Regions from separate parts of the Flavobacterium arcticum genome, predicted to be linked through region 1. Evidence: riboswitches for the same ligand, from Rfam matches in the RefSeq annotation. Region 1 holds a riboswitch; the other holds the start of a gene.
What was found. A riboswitch is a leader RNA that binds a small molecule or an ion and turns the genes downstream of it on or off. The one in region 1 is predicted to bind cobalamin.

Region 1 (15,398 bases):
AAGGCTATTGTTGCGCTCTTCAAGTACTTTTCGCTCGGAATCAGATTTTGAAGAGAAAACAATTTTACCAATAAAAACACCTATTGCAAGGGCTATTATAAAGGCGAGTAATAAAGTAATGGTTTCGGGCATTAGTGAAGTTTTTGCTGAAATGTAAAAATAAGGAAAATATCCAAACGTTTATGTTTATTAATAGTTCAGAAATGTTTTTTATGAATATTAAAACATTATAAATCAATTAACATAACACATTACTTTGTATAGTCTTTCTTTAGTAAATTTGTAAATAAACTCTTAATTTATGAGCCTTAAAGTTATAGCATTTGACGCTGACGATACTCTATTTATAAATGAACCTTACTTTGAAGAAACCGAAAAGAAGTTTTGTGGTATTATGGAAAACTATCTTTCACATCAAAGTATATCGCAAGAGCTTTTTAATACTCAAATAAATAATTTACCATTATATGGTTATGGTATTAAAGGTTATGTGCTTAGTATGATAGAAGCTGCTGTAAAAATATCTGAAGGGACTCTGAGTGTAAGTAGTATACAAAAAATTACAGATCTTGGTAAAGAATTAATACAAAAGCCTATTGTATTGCTAGATGGGGTAGAACAAACCCTAAATAAGCTACAAGGGCATTATAAACTAGTTGTAGCTACTAAAGGCGACCTGAAAGATCAGCAACGCAAACTACATAATTCTGGGCTAGGGCATTATTTTCATCATATAGAGGTGATGTCTGATAAAAAGGCAATAGACTATCAAAAACTTCTAAAGCGTTTAGATATATCACCTAGTGAATTTTATATGATAGGTAATTCATTAAAGTCTGATGTGCTTCCTGTATTAGAAATTGGTGGTCATGCCTGCCATGTACCTTTCCATACTACTTGGGCACATGAAATGGTAGAGCACAATGTAGAACATGAGAATTTTAGCGAAATCGAAAAAATAACAGAGATACTACCACTACTATTGCCTAAAAGTAATTTACTGTAACAATAAAAAAATAAAAGACAATGTCACAACAAAATTATAAAAATCATATACGATTTTACTCGCCACATCACTTTATATTTTATCCGTTAATGCTTATTTTACTTGTTGCAACAGCTTATAATGCTTCAAAAAGTGAGGAGCAAATATGGCTCTTTATGGGTATGCTTACTACGGCTGTTATATGGCTGTCCTTTATGTTACGCCAACACTATTCACTAACCTTACAAAATAGAATTATACTACAAGAAATGCGCTATCGCTATTTTGTTGTAACAGGAAAGCGTTTAGAAATTTTAGAAGATAGTTTATCGCAAGGTCAAATTTTTGCATTGCGTTTTGCTCCTGATGATGAATTGGCAGCACTTGCTGATAGAGTAATAAAAGAAAACCTTTCGCCTAGTGCGATTAAAAAATCAATAAAAAACTGGCGCGCTGATAATAGTAGGGTATAAGGTTTGTTCTACAGAATTGTAAAGCCATTCTTGTTTTTATCGAATACTATATTCTTATCCATAAATAAAGCATCAAAAACATTACTTTCTATAAGCTTTTTAGGACTGCTTTGTACTGTTCCTTCGGGTGTCATTACTACAAGTTCGTCACTAAGCTGTAAGGCAAGGTCAAGATCATGGGTGGAATAGAGAATGCTTTTTCCTGTTTTCTTGGTAAGCTGTTTTAGCAGTTTTAATAAGCTCACTTTGTGCAGTAAGTCGAGGTGCGTGGTAGGTTCGTCTAGTAGTATTAAAGGGGTGTCTTGCGCTAAAGCGCGTGCAATGAGTACTCTTTGCAACTGTCCATCACTTATTTCATAATGCTTTTTATCTACCAATGCTGTTAGTTGTGTTAGTGCTAATGCTTCATTTACTTTCTCGCTATCCTCAGGAGAAAGTGTACCCAACCAGTTGGTATAAGGTTGTCTTCCTAGCGCAACCAGTTCATACACGCTGAGGTTACTCGGTGGTAAGCCTTCTGTTAATACTATACTAAGGTTTTGCGCTAGTTCTTTAGGGGTATAGTCATTTATTTTTTTACGATTAAGAAAAACTTCTCCTTTCAATGGGTTTTGTATGCCTGTAAGGGTACGTAATAGTGTAGATTTACCAATACCATTTGCCCCAATAAGTGCCGTAAAACTTCCTGCTTTCAGGTTAATGGTAATATTATCTGCTATTACTTTTTTTGCTTTTTTAGTAGTATAGCCAATGCTTATTCCATTTGCCGATAGTATCATGTCGTCTTGTTTCATAGCGTTGGTTTAACTGTACATTCCTTTTCTTTTTCGTAATAATAACCATATTACTATTGGTGCACCTATTATAGAGGTTACCGCATTAATAGGTAATGTTAAGTCGCTGCCAGGTAGTTGTGTTATAGTATCACATAGTAGCATTATTATTGCTCCGCATAACAATGTACCCCAAAACAATATTAAATGATTACTTGTCTTAAATAAAAGTTTTGCAATATGGGGTACGGCAAGCCCTATAAAGGCTATTGGTCCTGCAAAAGCCGTTATGCTTCCGGCAAGTAAACTGGTTGCCAATATTATTATAAATCGTGTTTTACTAAAGTTAATACCCATGCTTTTAGCGTAGCGTTCGCCTAATAATAATGCATTGAGCGGTTTTATACACGATGCAGCCAAGATTATACCTGCCAGACAGGTTATACCCAAAATACTTATGTTTTTCCAAGGCAAGCTACCCAAACTACCCATAGCCCAAAATGTGAATTTTTGAAGCTGTTGTGCTGTACTAAAGTAGGTGAGTACGCTTACTATAGCACTAGTAAAACTACCAAACATTAAGCCTACAATAAGTATTGCCATAGTATCTTTTAAGCGTTGTGCTACTAGTAATACCGCTAGTAGGACTACGAAACTACCCAGTATAGCTGCTATTATTACACCATAAGATGAAATGAATATATTACCTAAAAAAGCAGGTAATATTCCAGCACCTAGTATAATGAAAGCTACCCCAAGACTTGCTCCTGAACTCAGCCCCAGTACATAGGGCCCTGCTAAGGGGTTGCGAAAAAGCGTTTGCATAAGTAATCCGCTAATTGATAACCCTATACCTACTATAATAGCAGTTATAGCTTTGGGTAAACGATAGTTAAGTATAATATATTCCCAACTGTTTTTGGTAGCTTCGCCACCTGCTAGGGTTTGTATTACATCTTTAAAAGGAATACTTACCGACCCTAAGCTAAGGTTTGCTAAAAATAGTAGTACTAAGCTAATGCCTAGTGCCAGAAATAAAAATTTATATTGCTTTGTGTGCTGCAATGCGTTTTATTTTAGTTTTTCAAAAAAATGAAGTTCATAGTTTGGTAACAATTCGGGGTGTAGTATTTTCACGAGGTCTTTTAACACTAAGTCAGGACGGTTAGGAGCGAGTTCATAATAAATAATACCTCCTGTAGCTCCTGTTTTACTTGCAAAAGAATATACTTCTTTGTTTTGAAAAGCTTTAAATTGTGCATAGTGAGGGTTACTGTCAACCATTTCTTGTAATGATGTAAACTGAGCAGGACCAATCCAAAAGTCAGCATTTTGTGCCTTGTCTAATACTGTTTCAAACGATAGTGTATGACTGCCTGTTCCGTCAGAGTCTGCCCAAAGATAATTGGCATGCGCATCCTTTATAAACAATGCACCCCAACTACCTCCTTGTGGTAAATACCAATGATCTTGATACATAGCTCCACTAAGTACGGTAGGGTTATCCTTGGCGTTTTGTGCTAAAGTTTTTGCCTCATTGTAATCAGTTTCAATTTGGTTAAATATACTATCTGCTTTTTCTTGTAAGTCGTATAGTTCCCCGAAAAATTTAATCCATTCCGCTTTTCCTAATGGCGATTGTTCTGTCCAGTCGCCGTTATACAATACTTTTGTACCGCTCTGCTCTAATGTAGTCATTGTTTTATTATCTCCGCTAATGCTAAAGCCCACTACCGCATCGGGTGATAAGTCTATCATTACTTCGGTGTTTAGGCTTTCATTAGCACCAGCTTCGCGTACTTTACCAGCATCAATTCGCGCTCTTGTTTTCTCTGATGATATATAATTAGTTCCTGGAAACCCTACCAATGAATTCTCAACGCCAAGCATTTCTAATGATGGTATGTGTGTAGTTGAGGTAGCTACTACTGTTTTTATGGGTACAGGTATCGTAATATATTGGCTAAGGCTATCGGGTATTATAGCGTTTTTTTGTTGCATTACATAAGTAAAACCTTTCTCGGCATTAGGCCAAGGGTTTGTCACTTTTACAACGGAGTAGCCATTGTATCTATAAATTTGTAACCCGCTCGCGTGTGTTACGGCATTAACAGTTGTTTCGGGTGGAGTACTCTTTTGTTTTGCTTCCTTTTTACAGCCAGTAGCTACAAGCAATACAATAATCGATAAGATGATGTTTAACTTCTTCATAAAAAATATTGAACAGTTGCAAATGTATAAATTAAATATCTCAATATAAATCCTATCTTTGCCCCGACTTTAGGTTGTGGCGTTTTTTCATGTCGTCACATTAAAAGGGAATCAGGTTAAATACCTGAGCTGTTCCCGCAACTGTAAGCTTATCCCGATAAGGGAGACTGTTGTTAACTGCATACCACTGTAACGAAAGTTATGGGAAGGTGAACAACAGTACGCAAGCCAGGAGACCTGCCTTTAGTATAACGAATATCGAACCTTCGGGAAAAAGGGTTCTACGATTTATGACTATAAGAAAACTATTCTTCATCGCTTCACTATTATTGTGCCAATACCTTTGTGCGCAAAACGATACTATTACCCAATTGCAAGAGGTAATAATATCTGATACTCAACTACGCGATTATTCCAACTCGCAATCAGTTCAACAATTAAACGATTCAGTTATTGCTCGTAATCCAGCTTCATTAGGAGCTTTACTCAACTATAATACTGTCATTTATTTTAAAGAAAATGGTTTGGGTATGGTGTCGTCACCATCGTTTCGGGGTACTACGGCGCAGCAAACCGCTGTAATATGGAATGGTATCAACATCAACTCACAACTTAACGGGCAAACAGATTTTAATATCTTGAATGCAGGTGATTTCAATTCGGTTAGCGTAAGAGCAGGAGGAGGTAGCGTTATTTATGGTAGTAGTGCTATTGGGGGGAGTATTCATTTGAATAATGATTTATCTTTTGATAATAAAATTAACAATGTACTTTTAGTTAAATATGGTAGCTATAATACTGTGAATGCTAATTACAATTTTAAGGCTTCTACCCATAAATTTAGTAGTGATGTAAGCATTAGTCGAAACAATTCTAACAATGACTATGAATACCCCAATTCGAACATAAAAAATGAAAACGGACAGTATTATAATACCAGTTATAATGCTGCTTTTGGGTATAAATTGAATAAAAAAAACATACTACGGCTGTATAGCTTTGCTTACGATGGCGAAAGGCACTTTTCGCGTACGCTTGCTGCACCGTCACAAAGTAAATACCAAGACATTAACTCAAGAAACTTACTAGAGTGGTTAGGGTTGTATGGACGTTTTACCTCTAAGCTAAAAGCAGGATTGCTTACCGAGCATTATAAGTATTATGCGAGGGGTAATGATAATTATACTTTCGGGAAAGTAAATACATGGCTGGGAACGTATGACTTGGCTTACCGCATTACCGATAATTTAAAAATAAACACATTATTAAACTATACTCATAACAAAGGCAAAGGCTCAGATATCGAGGTAAAGGAGCGTAATATAGGTTCAGGGAGTTTGTTGTTACAACATACGGTTAACAATAAATTACAATATGAATTAGGTGTACGTAAAGAGGTAACAGATGTTTATAAAAGCCCCATGCTTTTTTCTTTTGGGAGTAGTTATGATGTAACGAAATTTTATACTGTTAAAGCTAATGCTTCGCGCAATTTTCGTATTCCTACTTTTAACGATTTGTATTGGCAGGGTAGTGGCGACCCTAATTTAAAACCCGAAAGCTCTTATCAAGCAGAGCTAGGCAACGAGTTTAAAGTTAAAAATGTAAAACTTACCGTTACAGGATATTATATAAAACTACGCGATATGCTGCGCTGGATACCGGTAAACAATGTATGGCGACCTGAAAATGTAGGTAAAGTAAATACTTATGGGGTGGAGTCGGTTATAAACTGGCAAAAAACTATAGGTAGTAGCCGTTTCACTTTTAATGGTACTTATGCTTATACCGTATCGCGTGAAGATGGTAGTAGTAACCAACTTATTTATGTGCCTTTTAATAAAGCTACGGCTTCGCTAGCTTATTCTTATAAAAACATCTCTACATATTACCGCCATTTATATAATGGTAAGGTATTTAATACCTCTGATAACAATTCTCAAATTGACGCTTACCATGTTTCTACACTTGGTGCAGAATATCATTTTAAGCTCTTGCAAGGCTTAGATGTAGGTGTGCAAATACATAACCTTTGGGACAAAGCCTATCAGAACGTAGCAACACGTCCTATGCCAGGACGCAATTATACTATGTACCTTAATTTTAAATTTTAATCATAAATGAAACTTAACAAACTAATTTTAACAGCATTTGCAGGAGCTCTATTCTTTGCTTCATGTAGCAGTGATGACGATTCATCTAACGCGCCAAAAGGCGCTTATGATAATGGTTTATTAATACTTAACCAAGGAGGGTATAATGTAGGTAATGCTTCTATATCATTTCTTTCGGAAGCTAATGAGCTTGAAAATAATGTGTTTTCACTGGTTAACGGTGGACTTCTTGGCGATACAGGTCAAGATATAGGCTTACATGGCGACTATGCTTACATTGTTGTAAACAATTCCCATAAAATAGAAATAGTAAACCGTTATACTTTTGAAGGTGTAGCAACCGTTACTACTGGGCTTGATAATCCGCGTTATATAGCTTTTTCAGGAGATAAGGGGTATGTTACTAACTGGGGTGATCCTGTCGATACTACTGATGATTATGTTGCTGTATTAGACTTATCTACTAATACTGTTTCATCAAGTATTGAAGTAGTAGAAGGTCCTGAGGCTATTGTTGAAAATAATGGTAATTTATATGTAGCTCATAAAGGTGGCTATGGTTATGGTAATACTGTAACGGTAATAAATGCTGCTGCTGGTAATGTAACAACAAGCATTGCTGTAGGAGATGTGCCAAACAGTCTTGAAATTGATAATGGTAAATTATACGTAATGGGCGAAGGAGCACCATCATGGTCGGGTACAGAAACTACCGGACAATTGACGGTTATAAACCTTACTGATAACAGTATTTCCCAAAATCTTGTTTTTAACGGAATAACTCACCCTACTAACCTTGTTATAGAAAACAATAAGTTATACTATACTATAAATGATGGTATATATACTATGACAACTTCTGCTACTACCTTACCTTCTGCACCATTATTTACTACTACTGAGCAAGGAGTGTATGGTGTATATTCTTTTGAAGTGAAAAACAATAAGGTATATGTAGGTGATGCTATGGACTATAACTCTAATGGTAAAGTATATATTTATTCGCTTACAGGTGAGAAGCTAGAAGAGTTTACTGTAGGGGTAATACCTGCAGGTTTTTATTTTAATTAGATTATTTGTTATTTGTTTAAGTTTAGTATCCTGAATGAACATCCACATACAGGAGAAAAGAAAAAGAGTGGCTTTCGCCACTCTTTTTTATTATAATTACTGTAAATTTTTTATCAGGTTAAACCCACCTTCAAGAATATCATCTTTATACATTTCAGTACCAAAACGACGCATACTCTTAGAGTCTTTAAACAGTTTATGATTGTTATTATCAGGAATACTAAACCTTCCGTTTCCTGTTATATCAGCTATTGCTGTTGCAAATAATGGTTCGTTAGGGTCGCCTATTATACCCATGTTTCCAAAGTCTTCTTTAAGTTCTATGTCAGGGTTTATACCTTGTTCATAGTCACCAAAATTATTTTTGTTTACCACTTTTAGTACAATAGGTTGCATGGCATAAGTATGCACTCCGCTGCGATTGTTTTTGGAGAAATCTTGAGAATCGTATAGTGTAACCGAACCTACATTTTTACCAGTAGTTACATCGCCTATAACGGTAACATCTACATAAGGTTTTAGACAGTTAATAATCAATTCGCTTGCCGATGCTGTGGAGCGTGTAGTAAGTATATATACTTTATTAAGGTTTAGGCTGTTTATTGCAGCATCGTTAGATAGTTTATTGGTAAAATTATTAACTAATGCTGCTGGATTTCTATCTTCATAATACGCCTGTAGTTTAGAGTTCCATTGTTCTTTAGCGAATAGTTCTCCGTTAAATTGTCCTGTAATCATGCTGGCAAGATAAGTAGCTGTTCTTACAGATCCGCCTGAGTTATATCGTAAATCTAATACTAACTCATTAACACCTTGCGAAGCTAGTTGTCCAAAAGCAGCATTAAGTTCATCGTCATAACTACTATAAAAACCATTATACATAAAGTAGCCTATTACGTGCTCATCTTCCGTTATAACATTAGTAGTATATACAGGGTTTTCGGCATATTCGGTTTTTGTTAAAGTAACTTCTTCACCGTTTGGCGTAAGTTCACCATCATTATAATCGGCAAAGTTTAGGGTATAAGTAGTTTCGCTTAGTAATGACTGGTAATTACCATCATTTAAAGGAGTACCGTTTATAGCATAAAAAATATCACCTCGTTGTATATCTTTTGTTGCAGCATCCGAATCGGGTAATATGTAACGAACATACCCAAAAACACTCGTTTGGCTTTCATCGGCATATACAAGTCCAAATTCAACGCCATTGCTTGTAGAAACACCTTGTAATGCATTTTCTAGCACCCTGTAGTCTGGGAAAATTACACTAAAACGGTCTGTAGTACCTGGTTCATATAATAAATTTTGAAATAGCGATTCAGGGCTAGAGAAACCTTCAAGATATGAGTTTAACTGTGCTTGATTACTAAATCGGTCATCGTCAAGTTCAGGTACTTGCTCTTGCCATAAGTAGTATAAGTTTAATCCTTTCCATATAAAGTCATTAACAGGAACAGCTTTATCATCCATATCTTCGCAGCTCTGAAAGGTTAATGAAGTAACCATTAGTGCAGCTAGTAGTAGTGTTATCTTTCTCATCAAGCGCAATTATTATTTCTGATTAAAACGTAAATTTAATATATTTAATACAATATGTAACAAAAATTTATATTGTTCGTCTTCCTTTTATTAACGGCTAACAAACCAATGTCTATTATAAATGAATCAATCGGAGTTCATAAATATTACAAACACTTTTAAAGATCGAATGTTTCGATTGGCAAAACGACTTTTGGTAAGTACCGAAGAAGCAGAAGATGCTACACAGGAGGTATTGGTACGACTCTGGAAGAATAAAGCAAAGTTAGATACTTATTCGAGTGTAGAAGCATTGGCAATTACAATAACTAAAAATTATTGTTTAGATCAGTTAAAATCAAAACGAGCAACAGAGATGCGCATAGTGCACTCTAACTTTACTGATGGGCAAGCTAGTTTACAGAAACAAGCAGAAGATCGTGATAGTTGGAGTTGGGTAGAAAAAATTATGCATACCCTGCCAGAACAGCAAAAAATAATTGTTCAGATGCGTGATGTAGAACAATATGAATTTGAAGAAATCGCTAAAATGATGGATATGAATGAAACGGCTGTGCGAGTAGCCCTTTCGAGAGCGAGAAAAACAATTAGAGAAGAGCTTACAAAAAAACATAGCTATGGAATTGAAAGAAATTGAAAAACTACTGGAAAAATATTTTGATGCAGCAACCAGTACTGCCGAAGAGAATAGACTTAAAGACTATTTCTCTTCTCTAGATGTGGCGCCCCATTTAGAACAGTACCGTCCTATGTTTGGATATTTTACCCAGCAGGCAACAGAAAAATTTGAAAAAACCGTACCACTAAAACCTAGAAAACAATATGTAGCATGGTTATCGGTAGCAGCAAGTTTTGTACTAATGCTTGGTCTTTATGCACTATTCCTTACTCCACAAACACCACAAGAAGGAGAGTTGGGTACTTATGATGATCCTGAAGTAGCATTTAAGGAAACTCAAAAAGCACTTAATATGCTTTCTAGTAATATAAATGTAGGAGTAACAGGAGCAGCGTATTTAGGCGAATATCAAAAATCAAAAAACAAAATTTTTAAAGAAGATACAAAATGAAAAAATTTATAATTGTAGCACTATTGGCAGTTACACCATTTGTTACCTTTGCCCAAAGAGAGTTTGATAAATTTCAGGACAAAGAGGGGATTGATGGGATAGTTATTCATGAAAACCTTGTAGATGTTTTAGGGTATATTAAATTATCTGGAGGAGCAGAAAAAGCAAAAGACTACTTAGATAAAGTAGATAGCATGGAAAGTCTTAGGGTGTTTACTACATCAGACAAAAAATATTCTAAGGATATGAAAAAAACGGTTGCATCTTACCTTAGAAAGCACTCTATGGATGAGCTTGTAAGCCTAAATGATAAAGGAACTAAAGTAAACATATACATTACAGCAGGTAAAAATAACTCACAAATAAAAGAGTTACTTGTTTTTACCGAGAACAAGAAAGATGATGAGGTTGTACTTGTCTCTTTTATAGGGAATATAGATCTAGATGATAAAGAATAAATTAAGAACACCCCATAAAGTAAAACAAAGATGAAAAAGATAATAATCGTATTAGTAATAATGCTTATGCCTACACTGTTTTTTGCACAGTCGGCATTTGATAAATTCGATGGTAAGGATGGTGTAACCGCTATTATAGTAAGCAAAAAAATGTTTCAGCTAATAGGCAATGTTGAAATGGATAAAAATAATAAGGAAGCTCAGCAGTATTTTGACCTTATTAAGAAACTAGATAACCTTAAAGTCTTCACTACGTCTGACAGTAAGGCTATAGGAGATATGAAAAGTTCTGTAGTAAGTTACCTGAAAAAATACCCTCTAGAAGAATTGATGCGTGTTAATGATAGCGGAAAAGTTATTAAAATATACGTAAAAACAGGTGCATCATCATCTCAAATATTAGAATTATTAATGTTTATAGAAGGTGGTAAAGATGATACAGTATTAATGTCGCTTACAGGAGATTTTGAGTTGAGTGAACTTTCTGTACTTACAGATAAAATGAATTTACCAGGAGGTAGCCAGCTTAAAAAAGCATCTAAAAAATCGTAACTATGAAAAAGATGTTTTTTATAGCAGGAATGTTATTAGTACTGCTGGTATCTTGCGATAATAAACCTTCGTTGCAAAAGTATTTTGTAGAAAAGTCACAATCTAAAAATTTTGTAGCACTAGATATTGCGCCAAATTTTATAAATACCGATAGTATTACGCTAACAGCAGGTGAGCAAGAAGCATTGCAGTCGTTAGATAAATTGAATATACTTATCTTTAAAACAGACTCTTTAAGTACTAAATTGTATAAAACAGAACAAGCCAATGTAAAAGGCTTGTTGAAAGATGAACAGTATGAGGAGTTAATGCGTTATGGTTCTAATAAAGTAGGCGTCGCTATTTATACAGTAGGCAATGATGTACATATCGATGAGTTTGTACTTTTTATGCATCAGCAAGATAATGGTTTTGGTGTGGTGCGCGTACTAGGCGATGACATGAACCCAAATAATATAATGAAGATTGTAGGGGTGTTACAAAAGGGGAACTTAAACCTAGAACAACTTAAACCATTACAAGACATGATGATGAAATAATCGAAAAATAATAAAGGTTAATTATTTATAAAAATGCCCTCAAAGGAGTTTTCTTTGAGGGCATTTTTATAAAATATATTATTTTTTAAAATACTTAAAAGGAACAATCAGCATCCCAAAGCATTCACCTTTATCTTTATCTAAGTGTTTATGGTGCATTTTGTGTGCCCTACGCACTGCTTTAGCATACCTGTTATTAGCATTTCGGAACAGTTTAAACCGTTGGTGTATAAAAATATCATGCACTAAAAAGTAGGCAAGCCCATAAGCAAAAATGCCTAGACCAATAGCTAAGCCAATTTCTAAAATATTGTTTTGCCATAACAAAAAGAAACCAATGCTCACTATGGCATAAAATATAAAAAAGGCATCATTACGCTCAAACCAAGAGTCATGATCTTTACGGTGGTGGTCGCTGTGCAAGCTCCACAAAAAACCATGCATTACATATTTATGCGTAAACCACGCCATAAATTCCATTATGAAAAACGTGAGTATAAAAACGATTATATGAATATAAAGTGCCATGAATTGTAAATTATATAATATTAAACCTGTAGTCAAGATAACATTTTGCAAGCAATCCTATTTTTTGATAATCAGGGACACGAATGCGTGTTGACTTTATCTTAACCGATGGTGTTCTTTTTAATTTCTTGAGTAATTTTTTATAATATACATAAGCTGTATAAACACCAAATTTAGCTTCTGTAGGTAGTTTTATAATACCTTTAAACCCTTCATTTAGGTCAGCTTCTATTTCCTCTACAATTTGTCTTTTTATTACATCATCCATTTCCTGTAGATTTAAAGCAGGAAAGTAGTTCCTGTCTAATCCTTCGGTATCATCTTTCAGGTCGCGCAAAAAATTTATTTTCTGGAATGCCGACCCTAGTCGCATTGCTGGTTCTTTTAGCTCATCATATTTAGTAGTATCATTACCCGTAAAAACTTTAAGGCACATAAGTCCTACAACATCTGCTGAGCCGTAAATATACTCATTATACTCTGTAACACTTTTATAGTCTTTTTTGTATAAATCCATCTTCATACTTTCCATAAAGCTACTAATGAGTTCTTCTGAGATGTTATACTTGTTAGCAGTGTACTGAAAAGCATTTAATACAGGGTTAAGACTAATACCATCTTTTAGAGCGTTATCTAAATCATTTTCAAAACATGTAAATAATCGTTCTTTGTCATAATCATGAAAAGTATCGACTATTTCATCGGCAAAGCGTACAAAGCCATAGATATTATAAATATCTTGACGTATGCGTGGCGAAAGCATCTTCACGGCAGAAGAAAAAGAAGTGCTGTATGCCTTAGTTACGTTACGGCTGCACTGGTATGAGATTTCGTCAAAAATAGATTTCATATTGTTTCCTTTACGGTTACTTTTATTTCTTTATTTAGCTGTTTTTCTATTAACCCAGCAACTAGTTTACCAGATATTAATGCTGGTGGTACACCAGGTCCTGGTACAGTGAGCTGTCCTGTAAAGTATAAGTTCTTTACTTTTTGACTTTTTAGCTTTGGTCTTAAAAATGCAGTTTGCAACAGCGTGTTAGCTAACCCGTAGGCATTACCTTTATATGAGTTATAATCTTTTACAAAGTCGTTTACACAAAATGACTCTTTAAATAGAATACTACTTTTAAGTTCCTGTCCTGTAAGGCGCTCTAATCGGGTTATTATCTTATCAAAGTATTTCTCTCTAAGTTCTTCAGTATCCTCTATACCTGGCGCTAGTGGTATAAGAAATGTACCCGCTTCTTTACTTGATGGTGCTGCCTCTATATCTGTTTTAGATGGGAAACTTGCATAAAACAAAGGTTCATCAGGCCACTTAGGGTTATCATATATATCCTGAGCATGTATATCAAAATCAGTATCAAAAAACAGTGTGTGGTGTTCTGCTCTCTCAATTTTTTTATCAAAACCTACATAAAACAGTAATGACGATGGAGCAAAAGTACGTTTGTTCCAGTAGTCTTCGCTATAAGCTCTATAAGGCTTGTCTAGCAATGTTTCGGTATGATGGTAGTCTGCACCACTCACAATAATATCTGCGGTTATTTTTTCATTATTTACCATCATCCAAGAAGCAGTACCATTTTCTACTCCTATCTTTTCTATTGCGGCATTAGTATATATTTTAACCCCTAATGATCTGGCTAAACTTTCCATACCTTCAATAACGCTATACATACCGCCTTCGGGATGCCAAGTACCTAACCCAAAATCGGCATAATTCATAAAACTGTAAAACGAAGGTGTGTCAGATGGTTTTGCTCCAAGAAACAATACTGGAAATTCGAGTATTTGGACTAATTTTTTACTTTTAAATTTTTTTCTAACATCACGAGATATATTGCTAAAAAATTGCCCCAACTTCATCATTGTTTTTGGGGTAACTAATTCTAGTGGCGACTCTCCTGGACGATATACTAAATCTTTAATGGCAATATTATAGTTGCTTTTAGCCTCATCAAGAAACTCTTTTAATATTTTACCACTTCCTTGTTCAATACTTTCAAATGTATTTATAATCGACTGAGGATTACTAGCAATATCTACATAATCATTCTCTCCAAAATATACTCTATAAGCAGGAGATAGTTTTTTTAGACTGTAATAATCGTGTGGTTTTTTATCAAAATCAGCAAAAAAACGTTCAAAAACATCGGGCATCCAGTACCAAGTAGGTCCTATGTCAAAAGTAAGTCCATCTTTTTTAAGCTGCCTTGCTCTGCCGCCTATGGTCGCATTTTTTTCGTATATCGTTACATCATGTCCTAATTTAGCAAGATAGCATGCTGCCGATAATGACGAAAATCCTGAGCCTATTATTTTTATTTCTTTCTTCATTTGTTTAGTAATTATTGATAATAGTTGAACAATTATGTTTTGGATGGCAATACTTATAATCCATTGCTAAACTCACTTATTGATTTAAATACTGATATGTTTTTATTTATTTTATCTTCATTTATAAACTGTGTATTATGCCCAAAAACATATAATAGCGTAGTGTCGTCATTTATAAGCTCGAGTTTTAGCTCTTCGATATAATCATTTATTTCGCCCATTGTTGGCTCTACTGTTATGTAGGTTACAAAGGTTACATTGTCAAAATGTTTTTTAACGTCTTTTAAACTGTCTATAGGTACACTTTCACCAAGAAAAATAGATTTGTGATCATTTAATGCTAATTCATAGTTTATAAACATTAAACCGAGCTCATGTATTTCATTTTTTGGTAAGTAGAGTATATAGGTTCTTTCGGTTTTTTGTGGTGGTTGTAGTAATAACTTCTCAATATTTGAGGCTAGCTTTTGTTTGATTAAAAAACTTATAAAATGCTCATGTGCAGGAGTTATAGTATTTGTTTGCCATAATAAACCTATTTCGTTAAGTAAAGGGATAAAAAAGTCGTAAAAAATTTCTCTAAACGATTTTTCTTGCAGTAGAGCGTTGTAGGTGTTTAAGAAAAGCGCCTGATCAAAATTCATCATAGCTAGCTTAAAGTCGTTTAATATATGGTTAGACATACTTTTGTTGGAAAGTATCTCTTTTACCAGTACAGGTAGCTTTTCTTCGGGCATTT
Region 2 (15,398 bases), 1.1 Mb from region 1:
TCATCGACGGGAAAACCACGATAGTGTTTGGGAGTTCGTGGCAAAAAGGCGAAGCTATGTTTGTCGATTTTATAAACAACTCAAAAAACACCAAACTAATAATAGCACCTCATACCATTGGCAACGATCATATTAGCGAATTACAAAACAGCATTACCAAAAAAACAGTACTATTTACCGAAATGGAAGGTAAAAGCTTAGCCGACTATGATGTGTTCATCATTAATATCATTGGTATACTAGGCAAAATATACAGCTATGCCGATGCTGCCTACGTGGGTGGTGGGTTTGGTACAGCGGGACTGCACAATATATTAGAGCCCGCTGCTTTTGGTGTACCTATAATTATAGGACCCAACCACCAAAAATTCCCTGAGGCGGTTGCCTTAGTACAAATGGGTGGTTGTATAGCCGTAAAAGATAAAGCCGAAATGGAAGAAGCACTCAGCTTACTTGCCTATGACGATACTTATCGCACAGAAAAAGGACACATTGCCGGAACGTTTGTAAATATGAATAGAGGGGCTGTTGATACTATAATGAAGAAAATAACAGACTAATGGCTGAATTTAAACCCATAGCACAACAAGACATTGAGGTAGTTACCGGAATGATGCAAGAATTTTACGGTATTGACAATTACCCTATGGATATAGAGAAATCAAAAAGGCTGTTGAAAGAATTTATTGTGAATGATGCACTGGGCAGTGGATGGCTCATAGTCCAAAAAGGGCAACCTGTAGGGTATGTTATACTCACTTTTGTATTTAGTTTCGAGTATGGCGGGCGCATTGCTTTTTTAGATGAGCTGTTTATCGGTTCAGGGGCACGAGGATTTGGGCTGGGTAAAAAAACGCTCGATTTTATTCACAGCGAGACAAAAAAACTGGGGGTTAAAATAATTTACTTAGAAATTGAACCGCACAACGAAACCGCACGCAACCTATACCTTTCTAAAAACTATACTGAACACAACCGTAACTTGATGAAACTGGTAGTGGAATAGTTGGAAAACGTTTAAAAGATTCTTCCTTCGTCAGAATGACAAACTATCTATGTCATTCTGACGAAGGAAGAATTTATAAAAACCATCAACATGTCTTAAAGAAGTACTTATTTAGGCATTATTTTAGTAGTAATGGCAATCCTATTCCAACTATTTATAACAATAATATCCATTAATACTTTTGCAATATATTCTTCTCCTAGCAAGCTAACGGCGTTATTATAAACTTCGTCAGATACTCCGCCGCTAATATTTGTTGCCTCCTCTGTAAGGGCTAAAATAGCTCTTTCTTCTGGTGTAAAAAAAGTAGTATCTCTCCAAGTACTCAAAGTATAAATACGTTGCTCTGTTTCACCATTTTCACGAGCATCTTTAGTGTGCATATCTAAGCAAAAAGCACAACCATTAATTTGTGAAGCCCTTATTTTTATAAGCTCCTTATGTGTTTTTGTAACCCCTGATTTGGCAAAATATCCCTCGAAATCCAATACCGCTTTCCATGCCATTGGATTTACTTCGTGTAATCTAAATCTTGTTTCCATAAAAAATACTTTTGTTATTATTTATAAAGCAAAAGTATCGCACAGTAATGATAAAAAACTTAAACTAGATCAAGAAATAAAACTACTTTTTCTTAGCTCTCAGCCTACTTAAAAACTCAGGTGTCATACCCAAAAATGAAGCTAGCATATACTGTGGTATACGCTTTACAAACTCTGGAAAATCTCTGTTCATTACCCTATACTGTTTTTCTCCTGTATAACTAAAAATATAATGAATACGGGTAAGTTGTGCCGAGTAAGCTCTTTCTAGCACTAGTCTAAAGTAACGTTCTAGCTGTGGTATTTTTACAAACAATTCCTCTTGCACGTCCTTATTAAGCACTACTATCTTAGCGTCTTCTGTGGCTTGCAAGTAAAACCCCGATGGTTTCCCCGCTCTCAAACTCATATAGTCGGTTATCCACCAGTTTTCTATACCAAATTGTATTGTTTGCTCTGCACCCCTACAGGTTATAAGATAAAGCCGAAAACAACCATTGAGAACAAAGTAGTTATCACAGCATACCTCACCTGCTTTTAGCAAGTGTTCTTTCTTTTTTACCTCTTTTATCTCTAATGCAGTAGTAAGCAATGTTACTTCTTCCTCAGTAAGCGTAATATAGTTACGCATATGCGCTATCATTTCAGAAAACATAATACAGGATATTTGTAACGAAAGTAACAATTTCGAAGATAAGAATACTCAAATAATGCTATACACCGTCATTGCGAGTGCAGTGCAACGGAGCGTGGCAGTCTTTGTTAGTCATAAAGTAGAAAGTAGTAAAAGATTCTTCCTGTCGTCAGAATTACAAGCCGTACTAGCATTGCGAGCATAGTGCGACGGAGTAATTCCTCTTAGACTTAAATAACTATTTATTGAAAGACATTAAAAAAGCATTCTTATCCTGTATTTTATTTTCTTTCTTTTTAAAGTCAATTATAAGTCGCTTATAATCCATATTGTCTAATATGTTTACATCTTCCATTATAAAGCTATAACATACCCCTCCATTAAACAAACTCAACCTTACCTTTAAATTATCCCCATATTGATGGAAAAATATATTGTGAGTATCTTCTAACGAATCAATTAGATCATCCTTCCGTTCTATTTCCCCTATTACATGAGTCTCTCCATTTTTCACAAAAGACTTAAACTTATCGAAATTAAAATTAATCGAGTTTGGAAAATAATGTAATAAGCAATTCAATATTATCTTAGCCATTGCTCGTTCAGCTTTCAAAAGATCAAAATTAAACCCTACATATACAATTCCATTATCGTTTACAATTTTGCTATAACTATTAATATTTACTGGTCTAGAGGTGAAAATTAAAAACTTCTTAAGAAACCTAACGGCATCAACCACAGATATAGCTCTGATTATAAGGTTCTTTTCATTATCTAAAAATATGCGAGGTTTTAGATAAGGAGATAGCTCATGACTATCTAAAACATCCAAAATTACAGCCTTATTAATTCTGGAAGAAGATTTTAGAGTTTCAGATGAAATTAGGTTTTCTTTAATTTGAAATTGAACGTATGAGGTACAATCATCATCTTTCTCTGGAAACTTTAAAATCATTTTTAAATTATTCTTTTTCCACTTCTTAACCTTATCAGTTAATTGATAAATATCCTCTTTTAAAGTACCTTCAATATGAAATTTTAACCCTATTTCAATTATTTGAGGTTTTAATTCAATTTTAAAATCATCATATTGATTAACTTCATATACAATTTTATTGAGTTCATCAAAACTTAGTAAAGTCTGAGCTTTAAAATAGTTTCGACTATGCTTTTTCTTTGAAGAAATTCCTGCTACGCTGCGCATTAAATTCGCAATTCCTTTTCTATAAAGTTCACCTTCCAATTTTGAAAAGTCATGATTACATTTCTCACAAACACAGCTCATATAAATATTTTGTCCACCTAAACCATCAGGAAAAACGTGTTCAGTGTTTTTAATATAATTTTCAGAACAGTAAAAACACTTATATTTATTCATTTTTATTTCAATTTAAGATACTAATTTAAGTAAAACTATATCAAATTAAACACATTAAACTACCTGTTTTTACCTCATCTCAAATTTTCCTATCTTGCAGGCTACTTAACTCAACAAACAATGATGAAACTATTACGCTTACTCGTATTACTATTAGCACTACCCGTTGCTGCACAACAGGGCGGTATGTGGATACCTTCCTTACTAAAAGGAATGAACGAAAAAGAAATGAAAAGCCTTGGCATGAAAATGTCGGCTTCAGATATTTATGATGTAAACAACTCTAGCCTAAAAGATGCCGTCCCGCACTTTAACGGAGGTTGTACATCGGAGGTTATATCATCTCAAGGACTATTGCTTACCAACCACCACTGTGGTTATGGCGAAATTCAGGCACACTCTACTATAGACCACGATTACCTTACTGATGGGTTCTGGGCTATGACCATGGAAGAAGAGCTACCTAACCCTGATATGGAGGTTACTTTTATAGTTCGTATAGAAGATGTAACCAACCAAGTGTTAGAAGGTGTACCTGCATTAACCAGCGAAGAAGACAAGCAGAAAAAAATACAAGAAAACATATCTAAACTTAGTAACTCGTTACCTAAAGAGAAGTATCAGGAGAACAAAATCCGTACGTTTTATGAGGGTAACCAGTATATGCTATTTGTAACCGAAACGTATAAAGATGTGCGTTTGGTAGGTGCTCCGCCATCATCAATCGGTAAGTTCGGTTCAGATACCGACAACTGGGTGTGGCCACGCCATACAGGCGATTTTTCGCTATTCCGTATCTATGCTAACAAAGACAACCTGCCTGCTGAATACTCTGAAGACAATGTACCTTATACCCCTAAGCACTTCTTCCCTATCTCATTGGGTGGTGTAAAAGAGGACGATTTTACATTAGTGTTTGGTTACCCTGGGCGTACGCAAGAATATTTACCTGCCGTTGCTGTACAACAAATAGTAGAGGTGCTAAACCCTGCCAAAATAGGAATTAGAGATGCTGCACTAAAAGTAACCGATGGCTTTATGCGTAAAGACAAGCAAATTAAAATACAATATGCTTCTAAATATGCAAGTATTGCCAACTATTGGAAAAAATGGATAGGCGAATCGCAGGGGCTTACAAAAAGTAATGCCGTAGCCGTAAAAAGAGCTTTTGAAAAAGATTTTCTTGCCAAAGCCAAAAAAGCAGGCAAAATGGAAGAGTATGGCAACCTGTTTAACGATTTTGATAAATACTATGCAGAGATAGAGCCATATCAGCTAAGTAGAGATTACTTTATTGAGGTAGCCATCCGTAACACTGAGCTACTTACCATTGGTTACAAACTGTACCAACTAGAGCAAGTATACAACACAAGAGGCGAGCAATCGTTTACTGACAGAAAAAACAACACCATTGCATCGTTAGAAAGCACCTATAAAGATTACAGTAAGCAAGTAGACGAAAAAGTGTTCGAACAGCTTATTGCACTGTATGCCGAGAAATCGCCAGCGCAATTTGTTCCCGAAGAACTAAAAAATAAAGACTATAGCGCATTTACAAAAGAAGTATATACGCAATCGAAAATAACAAGTTACGAAGGGGTTAAAAGCCTACTATCGGGCGACGCAACAACTATTTTAGAGCAACTAAACAACGATAAAGGTTATCAGGTTATAAAAGCCATGATGCAAGCCTATATCGAAAAAGTAGCCCCTAAATATCAAGAAATAAGCCTAAAGATAGATGCACTGCAACGCACCTATATGAAAGGCATACTAGAACTAAGCCCAAAAGATGCCCGTATATTTCCTGATGCAAATAGCACTATGAGAATTACCTATGGACAGGTAAAAGGCTACGAACCAAGAGATGCAGTATATTATGAGCCTGTAACCTATCTTGATGGTGTTATGGAAAAATATGTACCAGGCGATTATGAGTTTGATGTTCCGCAAAAACTTATTGAGCTATATAACAATAAAGATTTTGGCGTTTATGCCGATAAAAACGGAAAAATGCCTGTATGTTTTATAGGTACAAACCATACCACAGGTGGTAACTCGGGTAGTCCTGCTATAGATGCTAAGGGTAACTTAATAGGGCTTAACTTCGACCGTGTTTGGGAAGGCACTATGAGTGATATATATTATGACCCTTCTATTTGTCGTAATATTATGGTAGACATTCGCTACGTATTGTTTGTAATTGACAAATATGCAGGCGATAAACGTCTTATTGATGAGATGAAACTTGTAAATGTTAAAAAAAAGTAAACCCAAAAACAAGACAATAAATCTTTTACGAAATACAAATTGCTAATCGCTAAGAAGATTTAGTGATTAGCAATTTATACTTTACAAAAAAATAGTACCAAAAATTACTAAAAACGCAAGGTAATACGCTGTATTTCAATAACTGAAGATTTTTAAAAAAATTATCAATAAATATTTTGGGATATTAAAAAATTTATATCTTTGTTCCGAATTAATAATTAACCTTTATAATTTAGTAAGATGAAAAAAGTTGTTTTAAGCATGGCTCTAGTTGCTATGATGAGTGTTTCTTTCGTATCATGTAAAGAAAAAGCTAATGAAGCTGAAACTGAAATGGAAGCTGCTGCTGACGATGCTACTGAAGCTGTTGAAGAAACTGCTGAAGATGCTACTGAAGCTGTTGAAGAAACTGCTGATGAAGCTGGTGCAAAAATGGATTCTATCCATGAAGAAGTTACTACTGAAGAGCACGCTCACTAATAACTAGTCAGTTAAAGTATTTAAAAGCTCCGCAATGCGGGGCTTTTTTTATACGCTATATTATCACCTTAAATAGTTTAGCGCAAAAACGACTACTAATAAACATCAAGTAACACATAACCCCTTTTGGCACAACGCAAAAATTTTTGTTTTATAGTCAGCAAATAATAAAAAAGCTCCGCATTGCGGAGCTTTTTTATTATGCCGTGTTATACCTCTAAATTATTCACCCTTGTAGGCTAATGTTTTCCACATGGTATCTATAAGATTTCTACTCGCTTCAGAATACTCCTCAGTAGATATCATTGTTAAGACAAGAATCCCTGCATCCCTACTCCCAATAGAAGCGACTTCATATATACTAGTATCACCTTTATACGTGAGTACTGCTTTACCCACTTCTAGATCTCTACCCGATTTCATTTTAAACACATAATCTTCTCTACGTATTTCATAACCATAATCAACACTTTCTTTAACAACCTCATTCAACATAAGCTCATTAAGCATTTCAGGATTAATGCCATCATATTTTTGTATAATAAAACCCGACCCTTCAGCTGTCATTACCATTACTTGCGAAATTCCGCTTTCAAGATCTACTCTTGATGCTTTAAAATCTTTACTGTATTTAAAACTAAAAAGATCATCATTATAAGTTAAGGTATCTTTAGAGAAAACTTTAAACGCAACTTTTTTACCTCCTACAGTAGTTTCATAATCCCGATCGAGAGCAATAGGCATTACCTTGCCGTTAATCTCAATTAAATAATCTTCTTGTGCACTAACAGCAAAAGAAATGAAAAGTAAAAAGCAGAAAAATGGTAATTTTAGTTTCATAAGAATCGTTATAATTATTAAGGTTTCAAATATAACTCAAAAGTTATAGACTTCACTATTAACTAAACATCAAAAAAATAGGCATAAAAAAAGCCCCGACACTGTCGGAGCTTTTTTGTACTCGAGGCGGGACTTGAACCCGCACGGGCATTACTACCCACTGGATTTTAAGTCCAGCGTGTCTACCAATTCCACCACTCGAGCATAACAGGTAGCTGTTAGAGCGAAAAACGGGATTCGAACCCGCGACCTCAACCTTGGCAAGGTTGCGCTCTACCAACTGAGCTATTTTCGCATTATACAATTGCTGGTTTTTATTTCAGTATTGCGAGTGCAAATGTAGCACATTTATTTATTCTTGCAAGGGTTTTTATAAAAAAAATAAAACAACCACGATAACATTCTGGTAACGTTAGTTTTAAAAAATAACTTTTTTTATTAACAGAAATCATTAATTGTAATACGGTAAAAAAAACACCCTATTTAAAACAGCAACAAATCTATTTATTAATTGCTACAGGTTCTTTATTCTCATTCAGCGCTACAAAAGTAAAATTGCCACTTATTGCTTTCTCTCTCCCTTCAGAGTACATATTCTCTACATAAATCTCTACGTGTACCTGCAAACTGGTATTCCCTATCTTAACCACTTTACCTATAAACTCAGCAAAAGTACCCGCGGGTATAGGCTGCTTAAAGTCAATACGGTCACTACTTACCGTTACCACACGCTGACGACTAAAACGAGTAGCCGTAATAAAGGCAACCTCATCCATTAACTGCATGGCTGTACCTCCAAAGAGGGTATCATAATGGTTAGTGGTATTTGGGAATATTGCTTTAAAAATATGGGTTTCTGATTTCTTGATTCTTTCTTCTAGTGTCATATACTTTTTATTTAAATTATTGTCTGTTTGTAAAGCTCTTACCGAATTTCACAATGCTTTATATAGTATAGGTACAGATAGAAAGGGACACAAAAAGGTATAACATACCCTGTTGTTTTTCAACCAATAACTTCAATCGCGAAAGCATTGTCAAGTTAGTACGGGCAGGTATCCTGACTTGTAACATTTTTACCGTCCTTCCCATCCCATTAAAGACAGTGGACAACACAGGCAAAAACTTTTAGGTTACTTACAGTTGCGCGACAGTTCGTGATTTCCACACGATTCCCTTTTTATTTTGGCTCTCACCAAAAACCTATACTATTTGAAAAGAAATAAAGTAAAGAACTATTTGGCAAAAATAACGAATAATAAAGCTGTTATAGCGTTAATAGATAAATTTATGCTACTTCGTTAGCATTCGTTTTATTTCGTTTAGCTTCATCAATGCCTCTACAGGAGTCAGAGTGTTAATATCGAGGTTTACAATCTCTTCTTTTATCTCTTCCAGTAATGGGTCGTCTAGGTTAAAGAAACTAAGTTGCAGTTCCTCTTTTTCAGATGCTTTCACATTAGATAATGCCTCGCCCGAATGGTCTTTCTCTAGCTTTTTGAGCAGCTTTTGTGCCTTTTGTATTACGGTTTGGGGCATACCCGCCATTTTAGCCACATGAATACCAAAACTGTGTGCCGAACCGCCTTTTACCAATTTACGGATAAACAGCACGGTATCTTTCAGCTCTTTTACCGATACATTATAGTTTTGTACGCGTTCAAAAATATCCTGCATTTCATTTAACTCATGGTAATGTGTCGCAAATAACGTTTTGGGCTGTGCCGGATGCTCATGTAAAAACTCGGCTATAGCCCATGCAATCGAGATACCGTCATAGGTACTTGTACCCCGCCCTATCTCATCGAGCAATATTAGGCTGCGGTCAGATATATTATTCAATATACTTGCCGTTTCGTTCATCTCGACCATAAATGTCGATTCGCCCATCGAAATATTATCCGAAGCCCCTACCCTAGTAAATATTTTATCTACCGTACCCATGCGCACACTTTCGGCAGGCACAAAGCTCCCCATTTGTGCTAGTAGTACAATAAGTGCTGTTTGCCTTAATATCGCCGATTTACCCGACATATTAGGACCTGTAATCATTATTATTTGTTGTGAAGCCCTGTCGAGATAGACATTATTAGTAATATAAGGCGTCCCCACAGGTAACTGTTTTTCTATTACAGGGTGGCGACCTTCTTTAATATCAAGCTCAAAACTATCGTCTATTTCGGGACACACATACTTGTTTTCTATTGCCAGTTGTGCAAATGACATAAGACAATCTACTTGCGCTATTAAACTCGCATTGAGCTGTACAGGTTTTATATAGGTAGCTATCCACACTACAAGCTGATCAAACAATTGTGTTTCTAGTTGGTGTATTTTTTCTTCTGCACCTAATATTTTGGCTTCATATTCTTTTAATTCTTCGGTAATATAACGCTCGGCATTCACGAGTGTCTGCTTACGAATCCATTCTGCAGGCACCTTATCTTTATGCGTATTACGCACCTCTATATAATACCCAAAAACATTATTAAAGGCTATTTTTAATGATGTAATACCTGTGCGCTCGGCTTCTCGTTTTTCTATTCCTTCTAAGTACTCCTTACCTGAATAAGATATACTACGCAACTCGTCTAACTCAGGATGAATACCTTTTGCAATAGCATTACCTTTATTTATAGATACGGGAGCTTCGGGATTTAAGGTTGTTTTTATTTTCTCGCGAAGCAAGTCGCAACTGTGCAGGCTATCACCAATGGCTTTCAGGGCATCATCCTTGCTTTCTAACGCTAGTTGTTTAACGGGTATAATAGCATCGAGTGAGTTTTTAAGATTAACTACTTCACGAGGCGACACCTTGCCTGTAGCAATTTTAGAGATAAGTCTTTCTAAATCGCTTATCTGTTTTACCTGTTGTTGTATTTTTTGTAATACATCGTTATTACCTTTCAAATACGTCACTACCTCATGACGCGCTCTTATCTTATTCCCATCTTTTAAAGGTAAGGCAAGCCAACGCTTTAATAACCTCCCTCCCATTGGCGAAAGCGTCCTATCGATAACGTCCAACAGAGTAACCGCATTAAGATTATTACTATGGTATAGTTCGAGATTACGAATTGTAAAACGATCCATCCATACATAAGCATCTTCGGCAATGCGCTGAATTGCTGTTATATGTTGCACCTTGTTATGCTGCGTTTCGGATAAGTAATACAATACCGCACCCGAAGCAACAACGCCCTCTTGTAAATCTTCTATACCAAAACCTTTAAGGGAATTCGTACCAAAATGAGTAGTCAAGCTCTCAAAAGCATAATCTTCTTTATATACCCAATCTTCTAAATAAAATACATGATAATCGTCGCCAAAGGTTTCACGAAAGTTTGCCTTTTCATTCTTAGCTACCAGTACTTCGCTAGGGCTAAAATTTTGCAGCAATTTATCAATATACTCTTCATTACCCTGCGCGGTAAGAAACTCACCCGTAGAAACATCTAAAAAAGAAATCCCTACATTTTTTCGTCCAAAATATACCGATGCCAGAAAGTTATTCGATTTCGATTGTAACACCTCATCATTCATAGAAACCCCAGGTGTAACTAGTTCAGTAACTCCACGCTTCACGATGGTTTTGGTCATCTTGGGGTCTTCCAGCTGGTCGCATATTGCCACGCGCAACCCTGCTTTTACCAACTTTGGTAAATAAGTATTTAACGAATGGTGCGGAAACCCTGCCAATGCTGTTTCGGTTTCGCTACCTGCACCTCGCTTAGTTAGTACTATACCCAGTATTCCGGCTGCCCTTACAGCATCTTCGCCAAAGGTTTCATAAAAATCGCCCACACGAAACAACAAACAAGCATCAGGATACTTTGCCTTTATGGTGTTGTACTGTTTCATCAACGGGGTTTCTTTCGCTTTTTTTTCTTTGGCTGCCAATGGAATACTTTTTTAATTACTAAAAGGCGAATTTAATCAAAATACCAAAAACTAAACAGTGATGTTTGTAATTGGTGGATAAGTAAACCAAATAGATTGTTTATTTTTGCTTTTTACCGATTTATTACCATGAGAAAACTAGAAAATAGCGAACTGGAAAGGAAGAGTGTTGAAGATTTTAAAAATTCCGAAAAAACACCCCTTATCATAATATTAGATAACATTAGGAGTCTGCACAATATCGGTTCGGTCTTCCGTACGGCAGATGCTTTTCTTATCGAAAAAATATACCTGTGTGGCATTACCGCTGTACCGCCAAATAAAGAAATTCATAAAACAGCATTAGGCGCAACCGAAACTGTTACTTGGGAACATAGCAACGATGTGCTAGATGTTATTACATCACTCCAAAAAGAAGATGTAGAAGTATGGGCAATAGAGCAGGTAGAAAATGCTGTTTACCTTAATGACTTTATGCCCGAAAAAGGTAAAAAGTATGCTGTTGTTTTTGGGAATGAGGTTAAGGGGGTATCGCAAAAAGCAATCGAATTGTGTAGTGGTAGTATCGAAATACCACAATTAGGTACTAAACATTCCCTCAACATATCGGTTAGCGCGGGTATTGTTGTATGGGATATCTTCCAAAAAAACTATACAAAACACAAGGTCTAAGTATAATTGGCTACATTTATACATTCTGTTTTTTATATTTACAAAATGAATAATTTTAGCCACACTTTTTTAAGAATAAATAACTTAAAAGAATTCTTTTTTGCAATATTGTTTTTTATAACGTTTTCGCAGATTACTAATGCGCAAACTAACGAAGCTCCTGTATTAACCGCAACAGGAGATCAAATATATTGCCCTGGTGAAAATTTAAATATAACAACAACTTTTAATATAACTGATACTGATGATACTGCTACCGAAGCAATATACATACAAATATCATCAGGTTATGAAAACGGAGAAGACCTACTTTCGCTTACAGGAACACATCCAAACATTACTAGCTCTTGGAATGTAACTACGGCAAAACTAAGCCTAACAGGAACTACAGGGCAAGATGTATCTTATACAGACCTTATTGCTGCTATAGAGGACGTAGTATATACTAATAGTGCTACTAACCCAACACCTGGCACAAGAACCTTTTCTATAACAGTGGGGCAAGCCAATTATCTTGAATCTACAGATCATTATTACTTATATATTGCCGAACTAGGTATCAACTGGGTAGCTGCCAGAGATGCTGCCGAAGCAACAACTTACTATGGCTTACAAGGATATCTCGCTACTATATTATCTGAAGATGAAGCACTATTAATTGGCGAGCAAGCATTAGGCACAGGATGGATAGGCGGGTCTGACAGCGCAACAGAAGGTGTATGGCAATGGGTTACAGGTCCAGAGGCAGGAACTACTTTTTGGAACGGAGATGTTAACGGTAGCACCCCAAATTATGCTTTTTGGAATACAGGAGAGCCTAATAATCTAGACAATGAAGATTATGCACATATCACAGCTCCCGGTGTAGGAGTACCTGGATCATGGAATGATTTATCTATTGCTGGTGGTCCAAATGAATATATGCCTCAAGGCTATATAGTAGAATATGGCGGTATGCCTGGCGATCCCGTTTTACAATTATCGGCTACTACTACTATTTCTATTCTCGGAATTACCAGTACCGCAGCAAACTCTGAATGTAACAGCGGCTCATTAACACTATTAGCTGGTGCTGGCGTTAATGATGTTTACTGGTATACCAACGCCACAGGAGGCACACCAATACATACAGGAACAAGCTTTAACACGCCTACTATTACCACTACAACTACCTATTATGTATCGGCTTATGACGAAACTTGTACTACAGCACCTAGAACACCTATTGTTGCCACAATATACCCACTACCCACGGTTACCGCAGGAACAACACCTCCTACTATTTGTGGCTCAGGAACATCTACATTGGAAGCAACAGCGTCTAATGGAGTAATAAACTGGTATGATGCTCCAACAGGTGGTACACTTATAGATACAGGCAATAGTATTACAAGTCCATCTATAAGTACAACTACAACTTTTTATGCCGAAGCTGTAAGTAGTGATAACTGTATATCGGCAACACGAACAGCAATAACCATAACAGCAACGCCATTACCCACAATAACAAACTTTACTACACCACCTGCATTGTGTGGTTCAGGCACAGCATCGCTTAGTGCTATACCATCGGGAGGGACTATAAATTGGTATGATGCACCAACAGATGGTACACTTATAGGTACAGGTACCACTATTACCAGTCCTACTGTCACTACTACCACAATATTTTATGCTGAAGTACTAAATAACGATTGTCTTTCAGAAAACCGTACAGCAGTTACAGTAACTGTAAACCCATTACCTACTATTACAGTAGCTACAACCGAAGTATCACTTTGCGAAGAAGGTATTACCACACTCGAAGCAATACCATCTGACGGAGTAATTAACTGGTATGACACTGATACAGGAGTAACTGTACTATTTAGTGGAAATGAATTTGAAACACCCTTTCTAACCGAAAACACCACATATTATGCCGAAGCAGTTAGCACAACCAACTGCATATCGGCAGAACGTATTGCAGTAACTGTAATAATAACATCATTACCAACCGTAACTACTGAAGTCGACATAACAGCTTGTTTTGGGAGTACTGTAACACTAGAAGCCACACCATCGACAGGTACTATAAACTGGTATACCGATGCTACAGGGGGCACACCTATAGCTACAGGAACAGCTTTAACCACAACCACACTAACCGAAGATACTGTATATTATACCGAAGCAGAATATAATGGTTGCCCATCGGCAGAACGAACGGCAATACATATAACGGTAATTCCGCTACCCGAAGCAGGGGACGATGAAACCATTTTGTTTTGTGAAAATGATACTGCTTTATTAGATGCTCAAATCGAAGGTGATGTAACCTACCTATGGGATTCAGGAGAAACTACTCCCCAAATCACTATTGACGAAGCAGGAATTTATACCGTAACCATTACCAATACCTCTGAGTGTATAGATACACAAACCTTTACTACTGATATTATTCTTGCTCCAGATATTGATGTTGTACAAATTCGCAATACTGATGAGGCTACCATTATTATGGAAGACAACACACAAGACTATGAATACTCTATTGATGGTATAAATTATCAATCGTCACCTATATTTAGAGGATTGAAAGATGGCATATATGCTGCTTATGCTCGTTCATTAAACGGTTGTGGTTTAGATATAAAAACATTTAGAGTACTACTGGTACAAAAATATTTCACCCCTAATAACGATGGTATTAATGATGCTTTTACTATAGCAGGTATGGCAACTGCTTATCCGCAGGCTACGGTAACAGTGTTTGATCGTTATGGTAAAATAATTACAGGGTTAAACCGATATAATCGTGAATGGGACGGTACTTATAACGGTAATAAACTACCCGCTACAGATTATTGGTATATTATACAACTAAATAGTACAAGCCCCGAAATTAAAGGTCATGTTAGCCTTGTGCGCTAACTAATTGCTGTATCAGCTCTTGTAACTGCTCAGGTGTATTTACGGTATGGTCAGGTGGTGTTTTGGCTATCGCTTCTGCTGAGTCATAACCCCAGCTTACCCAAACTACAGGAATACCGCATTTGCGACATGCTGTAACATCACGTGCTTCATCACCTATATAAATTACCTCATCGGGCTGTAATTTTCTATCTTTTAAAAGTCTCCTTAGCAATACATCTTTACCAAACACTTTACTTGAGGTGTAAATTTCAGGAGCTATCACTACCTGTATTTCAAAAAACGTTTGAATATTTTTCTTTGCATTGGTAGAAGCTATAGAATAAGTATAATCTTTAGTTTGCAACGACTTTAATAATGTTTTCATCCCTTTGTTAAACTGTAAATTATCTATCGAGGCATGAAATTTTTTAATCAGGTAAGTAGCAACAAAAGGAATTTTATATAATGGTATGCCTAAATAATAGCAACGTTGTTTTATAGTAAGACTACGCAGGTAGTGTATATTTTCAGTATCCAAAAGTATATAGCCTTTTTGGCTAGCCAATTCATTATATAACCCAATAAATATAGCTTTCGAGTCAACGAGTGTGCCATCAAAATCGAATACTATCAATTTTGCTTTCATATCCCTACTGCTTTAACCTTGTCTGTATTTGGTCAAGAACCCAAATATAGTCTTCCTGATTTTTCACAAAATCTCTATCAGACACATCTAGTATCAAAACATTTAATGTGGGTTGTGAGTTAATATAATCAAGG

Region 2: linked by a shared signal. The riboswitch ahead of DVK85_RS07990 (acyl-CoA thioesterase) and the one ahead of DVK85_RS13085 (TonB-dependent receptor plug domain-containing protein) in region 1 are both predicted to bind cobalamin.

What each region holds. Positions count from the first base shown of each region.
Region 1 is NZ_CP031188.1:2,885,068-2,900,465, reverse strand. It holds gene rmuC (DNA recombination protein RmuC) at 1-132, opposite strand, end outside; gene DVK85_RS13110 (HAD family hydrolase) at 302-1,006, shown strand; gene DVK85_RS13105 (DUF6526 family protein) at 1,027-1,458, shown strand; gene DVK85_RS13100 (ABC transporter ATP-binding protein) at 1,467-2,252, opposite strand; gene DVK85_RS13095 (FecCD family ABC transporter permease) at 2,262-3,296, opposite strand; gene DVK85_RS13090 (ABC transporter substrate-binding protein) at 3,303-4,442, opposite strand; cobalamin riboswitch at 4,497-4,701, shown strand; gene DVK85_RS13085 (TonB-dependent receptor plug domain-containing protein) at 4,733-6,556, shown strand; gene DVK85_RS13080 (YncE family protein) at 6,563-7,627, shown strand; gene DVK85_RS13075 (S41 family peptidase) at 7,724-9,169, opposite strand; gene DVK85_RS13070 (RNA polymerase sigma factor) at 9,291-9,806, shown strand; gene DVK85_RS13065 (hypothetical protein) at 9,787-10,239, shown strand; gene DVK85_RS13060 (DUF4252 domain-containing protein) at 10,236-10,697, shown strand; gene DVK85_RS13055 (DUF4252 domain-containing protein) at 10,728-11,249, shown strand; gene DVK85_RS13050 (DUF4252 domain-containing protein) at 11,252-11,788, shown strand; gene DVK85_RS13045 (sterol desaturase family protein) at 11,867-12,316, opposite strand; gene DVK85_RS13040 (phytoene/squalene synthase family protein) at 12,327-13,166, opposite strand; gene DVK85_RS13035 (phytoene desaturase family protein) at 13,163-14,659, opposite strand; gene DVK85_RS13030 (MerR family transcriptional regulator) at 14,713-15,398, opposite strand, start outside.
Region 2 is NZ_CP031188.1:1,764,998-1,780,395, reverse strand. It holds gene DVK85_RS08040 (3-deoxy-D-manno-octulosonic acid transferase) at 1-560, shown strand, start outside; gene DVK85_RS08035 (GNAT family N-acetyltransferase) at 560-1,006, shown strand; gene DVK85_RS08030 (carboxymuconolactone decarboxylase family protein) at 1,114-1,548, opposite strand; gene DVK85_RS08025 (Crp/Fnr family transcriptional regulator) at 1,631-2,203, opposite strand; gene DVK85_RS08020 (HNH endonuclease) at 2,421-3,560, opposite strand; gene DVK85_RS08015 (S46 family peptidase) at 3,684-5,831, shown strand; gene DVK85_RS08010 (hypothetical protein) at 6,072-6,311, shown strand; gene DVK85_RS08005 (hypothetical protein) at 6,534-7,151, opposite strand; tRNA gene DVK85_RS08000 (tRNA-Leu) at 7,270-7,355, opposite strand; tRNA gene DVK85_RS07995 (tRNA-Gly) at 7,374-7,446, opposite strand; gene DVK85_RS07990 (acyl-CoA thioesterase) at 7,652-8,038, opposite strand; cobalamin riboswitch at 8,185-8,373, opposite strand; gene mutS (DNA mismatch repair protein MutS) at 8,445-11,051, opposite strand; gene DVK85_RS07980 (RNA methyltransferase) at 11,181-11,723, shown strand; gene DVK85_RS07975 (Ig-like domain-containing protein) at 11,769-14,636, shown strand; gene DVK85_RS07970 (HAD hydrolase-like protein) at 14,620-15,264, opposite strand; gene folK (2-amino-4-hydroxy-6-hydroxymethyldihydropteridine diphosphokinase) at 15,269-15,398, opposite strand, start outside.